2 linked regions of the Anaeromyxobacter diazotrophicus genome follow. The protein of the gene in region 2 interacts with the protein of the main gene of each other region in a pairwise test. Links are inferred from orthologs where the notes say so. Each region holds a gene or a part of one and is shown on either strand. Other genes may lie near its edges. The genes, in order: dnaB and dnaA.

Region 1 (3,268 bases), 220 kb from region 2 along the record:
CTGCAGCGCCTGGCGCACCGCGACCTCGAGGCGCGCGTGACCGGCGCGTATCGCGGCGAGCACGCCCGGATCGCCGAGGCGCTGAACGCCACCGCCCAGGCGCTGCACGACGCGCTGGCGCAGGTGGCGGGGGCCGTGAGCCACGTCTCCTCGGCCTCCGCCCAGATCGCCTCCACGAGCGAGGCGCTGGCGAGCGGCGCCTCCGAGCAGGCGAGCTCGATCGAGGAGTCCACCGCCGGCCTCGAGTCGATGTCGAGCACGATGAAGCAGGTCGCCGACGGCGCCCAGCAGGCGTCGGCGCTCGCGGCCACCGCGAAGGGCGCCGCCGGCGAAGGCACCGCCGCCATGGAGCAGATGGGTGGCGCGATGCTGAAGATCAAGGCGGCGGCCGAGGGCACCGCTCAGATCATCAAGGACATCAACGAGATCGCCTTCCAGACCAACCTGCTCGCGCTCAACGCCGCGGTCGAGGCGGCGCGCGCGGGTGACGCCGGCCGCGGCTTCGCGGTGGTCGCCGAGGAGGTGCGCTCCCTGGCGCTCCGCTCCAAGCAGGCCGCGAGCAAGACGGACGAGCTCATCGGGCAGTCCGTGAAGGAGGCGGCGCACGGGGAGACCACGGCGCGCCAGGTCGGCGACAAGCTCGGCGAGATCCTCGCCACCGTCGAGCAGGTCACCGAGCTCACGGCCGCGCTGGCCGCCGCGCTCCAGGAGCAGACCGCGGGGGTCGATCAGATCAACCGGGCGATGGGCCAGATGAGCACCATCGTCCAGCAGAACGCCGCCAGCTCCGAGGAGTCGTCCTCGGCGGCGGCCGAGCTGTCCGGTCAGGCGGAGGAGCTCGCCGCGCTGGTGGCCACCTTCCGGCTGGAGGCGCCTGCGGCGATCCCCGCGGCGGGAGGCGCCGCCGCGGGCCGGCGCGCGCGCCCGGCGCCGGCGGCCCGCGCCTGAGCGCCGCGGGCCGCCGCGCGGTTCACCCGCCGCGCTGCTTCTCGGCGAAGTAGGTGTTCGTCTTGAAGAAGACGAGCTCCACCACGCCGGTCGGGCCCTGGCGCTGCTTCGCGATGTGCAGCTCGATCTCCTGCACGTCGGCCTTGGCCGGCCCGGCGCCGTCCTGGTCCTTCTCGTCGCCGGGGCGGTGCAGGAACATGACCACGTCGGCGTCCTGCTCGATGGCGCCCGACTCGCGCAGGTCGGAGAGCATGGGCGGCTCGCCCTTGCGCTTCTCGACGCCGCGGTTGAGCTGGGAGAGCGCCAGGATGGGCACCTCCAGCTCCTTCGCCAGGCTCTTCAGCGAGCGGCTGATGATGGCGATCTCCTGCTCGCGCGACTGCGCGCCCGAGACGTTCATGAGCTGGAGGTAGTCGACGATGACGAGGTCGAGGCCGCCCTCGCGCTTGATCTTGCGGCACTTGGCGCGCAGCTCGACCGGCGAGAGGACGAAGTTGTCGTCGAGCCAGATGCGCGAGCCGCCGATGCGGTCGCCGTGCTGCATGATGCGGTCCCAGTCGCTCTGCTGCAGCAGGCCCTGCGTCATGCGCCAGAAGTCGAGCTTCGCCTCGGCGGCCAGGATGCGCATGGCGAGCTGCTCGGACGGCATCTCGAGCGAGAAGATGGCGACCCGCTTCTGCGCCTTGGTCGCGGCGTAGGTGCCGATGTTGAGCGCGAAGGCGGTCTTGCCGACCGAGGGGCGGGCGGCGAGCACGATGAGCGCGCCCTTCTGCAGCCCGAGCAGCTTCTGGTCGAGCGCCTGGATGCCGGTGGGGACGCCGGTGAGCGTGCTCTCGCCGGCGCGCACCCGCGCCTGGGTGGCGTCGATGGTCTCGATCGCCTTGACGAGCGGCTCCTGGATGAGCCGCAGGGTCTCGGTGGTGCCGCCCTGGGCGGCGGCGAAGATCTCCTGCTGCGAGGTCTCGAGGAACTCCTGGACGTTCGCGCCCGCCTCGTAGCCGCGCGCGAGCACCGCCTGCGCCACGAGCTGCACCCGGCGCACCCGCGCCAGCTCCGCCACGATGGCGGCGTAGTGCCGGACGTTGACGGCGGTGCCGAGCCCCTTCGCCAGCGCGAAGGGCAGGTCGCGCGGGACGGCCGCCCCGAGCAGCCCCTTCGCCTCGAGCCGCTGGTGCAGCAGCACCGGGTCGATGGCCTGCTTCTCCTGCGCGAGCTCGGCGCAGGTCTGGAAGGCGAGCTGGTGCGCCTGGAGGTAGAAGTCCTCGGGCTTCAGCCGGTCGGCGACGAGGTCGAAGGCGGTCTCCTCGATGAGGAGCGCCCCCAGCACCGCCTGCTCGGCCTCGAGGTTGTGAGGGAGATCGCGCGAGGGGCGGAGCTGCAACGCGGGCGCGGCGCCGCCGCGTCGCAGGGGCTCGGAGTCGTTCATCGGCGGGCGGATGGTACTCCCGAGGTCTGATGCCCGGCGGTGGACGGCGCTGTGGAGAACGTCGGAAAGGCTTGGGGAAGGCCGTGTGGGTGGGGCCCCGGGAATCCTTGTGGATCGGCTGTGAAGAATGTGAATGGATCGGCCAAGTCCCGGGAGGGAGGCCTCCATGACGCGCTTCCGGCCGTGTCTGTTCCTCGCTGCCCTCGCCGCGGTCGCGCTGGGGTCGCTCGGGTGCCGTGGACAGGGCGAGAGCGCGGCGGGAGCGGGTCCGCATGCGGTCGGCGCGAGCGCGTTCGAGTCGCCGCCGCCCGGGAGCGCGCGGTTCGGCGGGACCGCGACGGCGGGAGCGCCCGGGCCCGCCGCCGCGCCCCAGGGCGGCGCGGCCGCCGCGCGCGCCGTGGAGGAGGCGGACGTCTACGCGCGGGCCGGGACGACGCTCTACGTCCTGAACGCGTTCCGCGGCCTGCAGGCGATCGACCTCGCGGACCCCGCCGCGCCGATCCTCCTCGCGCGGCTCCCGCTGCTGGGCACGCCGGTCGACCTCTACCTGCGCGGGAGCGCGGCGCTGGTGGCGGTGAGCGACGTCCTCTCCTTCCGCGAGGCGGCCGGCGCGACGCAGCCCGAGCGCGGGTCGCGCCTGTTCGCGGTCGACGTCTCCGACCCGGCGCACCCCGCGGTCGCGACCGAGCTCCCCGTCGACGGCGAGCTCGTCCAGACGCGGCTCGTCGGCGACGTCCTCTACGTGGTCTCGCGGCAGTCGCCCTGGTACGGCTGGCCGGGGATCGCGACCGGCGTCGCCTCGGGCGGTTCGGGCGGCGCGGGCGCCGTCTCCGGCGCGGTCGCCGGGGCGGGGTGGGAGACCGTCACGGTGGCGAGCTTCGACGTGCGGGACCC
Region 2 (3,172 bases):
GCGACCGCCCGCAGCGACCCGTCGGCCGGCTCGAAGAAGACGCCGTTCAGGTTGTAGCGGGTCTCGTCGGAGGAGGCGGCGAAGGAGGTGAGCTCGATGAGCTCGAGCAGCTGCCGCGGCTGCACCGTGACGAGCTGGACCTTCTCGAAGCGGGGTAGCGCCGGGAAGTCCTCGGCCGCGAGCCCGACGATGCGGAACTCGGCCGAGCCGCTCTTCACCTCGAGCCAGTTGTTGGCGGCGCGCTTGAGGAGGACGTCCTTCTCCGGGAGCGCCTTCACGATCTCGTAGAGCTGCTTGGCCGGCACGCAGGCGCGGCCCTCCTTCAGGACCTCGCAGGCGTGCTCGGACGAGACCGAGATGTCGAGGTCGGTGGCCGAGACCGAGAGCTGGCCGCCCTTCGTCGCCTCGAGCAGCACGTGCGAGAGGATGGGCATCGTGCTCTTCTTCTCGACGATGCCCTGCGAGCGGGAGAGCGCGCGGGAGAGCTCCTGGACGCCGATCTTCAGTTCCATGAGAAGAGATCCTCTTTTCTTCTTCTCTTCGTCGTAGACGTAGGCGACGCGAAGATGTGGAGAACGAGCCTGAGGCCGCGCGACCACGAAGGAAAGCGATCGGGACGGCCTGTGGGATCCCGATCGGAACAAGTTGTGTAGCGCGCTGCCGACCGGCCCGTCAACAAAGCCACGACAGCGAGTCCGCACGCTCTCCCGGCCGCTGTCCACGCACTCGCTCACGTACGCTCATGGTGAAGCGAGCGCAGGCCTTGCGCGGCGGCCGGCCCGGGCCCGGCAGCCCCCGGACGCGCCGCGGCCCTCGTCGCCGGCGAGGCCGGACGGAGGTGGTGAGGCGGGGCTGGGAGGGGCTCAGGGCGCCAGGCGGGCCGCGAGCGTCTCCACCTCGGCCTTGACCTTGCCGTCCGCCTCGAGCAGCTCGCGGATGCGCTTCTCGGCGGCCATGACCGTGGTGTGGTCCTTCTTGTTGAACTTGTCGGCGATCTGCTGGAGCGTCTCGCCCGCCAGGGTCCGGCAGAGGTACATCGCCACCTGGCGCGGCAGGGCGATCTTCTGCTCGCGGTTCGGGCTGGTGAGCTTGGCCACGGTGAGGTCGTAGAACTTCGCGACCTCCTCCTGGATGCGCTCGATGGACGGCTTGTAGCCCGGCGGGGGGATGACGTCGCCGAGCACGTCGCGGGCCAGGCTCTCGCTGATGGGCTCGCTCTTGAGCGAGGCGAAGGCCGCCACGCGCATGAGCGCCCCCTCGAGCTCGCGCACGTTGGACTTGATGTGGGTGGCGAGCAGCGAGGCCACCGGCTCGGAGAGCTCGATGCGCTCCACCTCCGCCTTCTTGCGGAGGATGGCGGCGCGGGTCTCGAACTCGGGGACGTCGATCTGGACCCGCATGCCCCACTCGAAGCGGGAGCAGAGCCGCTCCTCCAGGCCCTTCAGCTCCTTGGGGCTGCGGTCGCTCGAGAGGACGATCTGCACCTCGTGATCGTGGAGCGCGTTGAAGGTGTGGAAGAACTCCTCGGCGGTCTTGTCGCGGCCGGCCAGGAACTGGACGTCGTCCACGAGCAGCGCGCCGCACTCGCGGTACTTCCGGCGGAAGTCGGTCATGGCGCCGGCGCCGCGCGAGAGCGCCTCGACGAACTCGTTCGTGTACCGCTCCGAGGAGACGATGGCGACCCGCGCGCCCGGCTTCGAGCGCAGGATGTCGTGCGCGATGGCGTGGAGCAGGTGCGTCTTCCCGAGGCCGGAGTCGCCGTGGAAGAAGAGCGGGTTGTAGTTCTGGCCGGGCTTGGCGGCGACCGCCTGGGCGGCGGCGAAGGCGAAGCGGTTCGACTCGCCCACCACGAAGGTGTCGAAGGTGTAGCGCGGGTTCGGGCGGCCGTCGCGCGGGCCGTCCCCGGGCGCCGGCGTCAGCGCCGGCCGCGGGGCGGGGGTGGGCGCGGCGCCCTCGGCCCGGCGGGCGGGGGCGTCGTCCACCACGAAGGTGATGACCACGCGCCGGCCGACGAGGTCCGGCACGAACTCCTCGAAGAAGGAGCGGTAGTTGTCGTCCACGAAGTCGCGGTGGAACTTGTCCGGCGCCGAGACCTCCAGCCGATCGCCCTCCAGCCGCCCGGGCCGCAGCGGCGCGAACCAGCGCTCGAAGAGATCGGGGCGCAGGCGCGAGCGCAGGTGCGCCTCGATCCGCGACCAGTGCTCCTCGGCAGCCATCGGTGTTCCCCTCGGGCTCGCGGCGGGCATGCGAGGTCCCCCCAACGTACGATCGACGCAATTCGGCCTCGGCCGATGGATCGTTCGATCCAGCGGCAGATGAGGCTCGTTGTTACAAAGGACGGGCTCTCTCGAAGAGCCCGGATCCGGCGGCGTGGGCAGCGGGCGCGGAACTTAGCGCCGGCCGGCGGAGGGGATCAAGAGGCGTCGCCGAGCCCGCGAGAATGACCGACGTTTTGCGCACGGCCCGAGGGCGGTGGATGGGAGCGGGCGCGATCGGAGCCCCGATCGCGTGCCGATCCTTGACAGCCTGCGGCCGATCGGGGAGGTTGCCGCGCCATGAAGAGGACCTACCAACCGAAGAAGGCCAAGCGGAACCGCACGCACGGCTTCCTGAAGCGATCGCGGACCCCGGGCGGCCGGAACGTCCTGAAGCGCCGCCGGGCGAAGGGGCGCGCGCGCCTCACGCCCAGCGCTCCCAAGAAGTAGGCGGCTGCCCGGGCGTGCGGCTCGGCAAGGCGGCACGCCTCCGCCTGCGCCGCGAGTTCCTCGCGGTGCAGGAGCGCGGCAGGAAGCATCCCGCCGGCGCGTACCTCCTCCTCACCCTCGACAACGATCGCGGCCAGCCGAGGCTGGGCGTGACGGTGTCGTCGCGCGTCGGCGACGCGGTCACGCGCAACCGGGTGAAGCGCTGGGTGCGCGAGGCGTTCCGCGCCACCGCGGCGCGGCTGCCCCCCGTCGACCTGGTGGTGATCGCCCGCTCGAGCGCCCCGGGCGCCGGGCTGGAGGCGGCGCGGCGCGCGCTCGCCGCGCTCGCCGGCGGGGCCACCCGGTGATGCGCGCGCTCCTGCTCGGCCTCATCGGCCTGTACCGGCGGCTCCTCTCGCCGCTCCTGCCGCCGGCCTGCCGCTTCTACCCGACCTGCTCCGCCTACGCGGCGGAGGCGGTGCGCCGGC

The links.
Region 1: the proteins of dnaA (region 2) and dnaB interact in binary tests that used the Escherichia coli proteins (3 or more experiments, as listed by UniProt). The link is inferred for Anaeromyxobacter diazotrophicus from one-to-one orthologs.

Annotation. Positions count from the first base shown.
Region 1 is NZ_BJTG01000005.1:442,346-445,613, forward strand. The notes cover bases 173-3,133. They hold dnaB (replicative DNA helicase), read right to left. Parts: upstream 2,375-3,133; coding sequence 971-2,374; downstream 173-970. Other genes in these bases: HWY08_RS12970 (methyl-accepting chemotaxis protein), read left to right, coding at 173-948; HWY08_RS12980 (beta-propeller domain-containing protein), read left to right, coding at 2,541-3,133. Also shown: more of HWY08_RS12970, read left to right, coding at 1-172; more of HWY08_RS12980, read left to right, coding at 3,134-3,268. UniProt on the Escherichia coli protein: The main replicative DNA helicase, it participates in initiation and elongation during chromosome replication. Travels ahead of the DNA replisome, separating dsDNA into templates for DNA synthesis.
Region 2 is NZ_BJTG01000005.1:224,982-228,153, reverse strand. The notes cover bases 41-2,905. They hold dnaA (chromosomal replication initiator protein DnaA), read right to left. Parts: upstream 2,217-2,905; coding sequence 864-2,216; downstream 41-863. Other genes in these bases: rnpA (ribonuclease P protein component), read left to right, coding at 2,720-2,905; rpmH (50S ribosomal protein L34), read left to right, coding at 2,556-2,705; dnaN (DNA polymerase III subunit beta), read right to left, coding at 41-512. Outside these bases: more of dnaN, read right to left, coding at 1-40; more of rnpA, read left to right, coding at 2,906-3,052; membrane protein insertion efficiency factor YidD, read left to right, coding at 3,049-3,172. UniProt on the Escherichia coli protein: Plays an essential in the initiation and regulation of chromosomal replication. Binds in an ATP-dependent fashion to the origin of replication (oriC) to initiate formation of the DNA replication initiation complex once per cell cycle.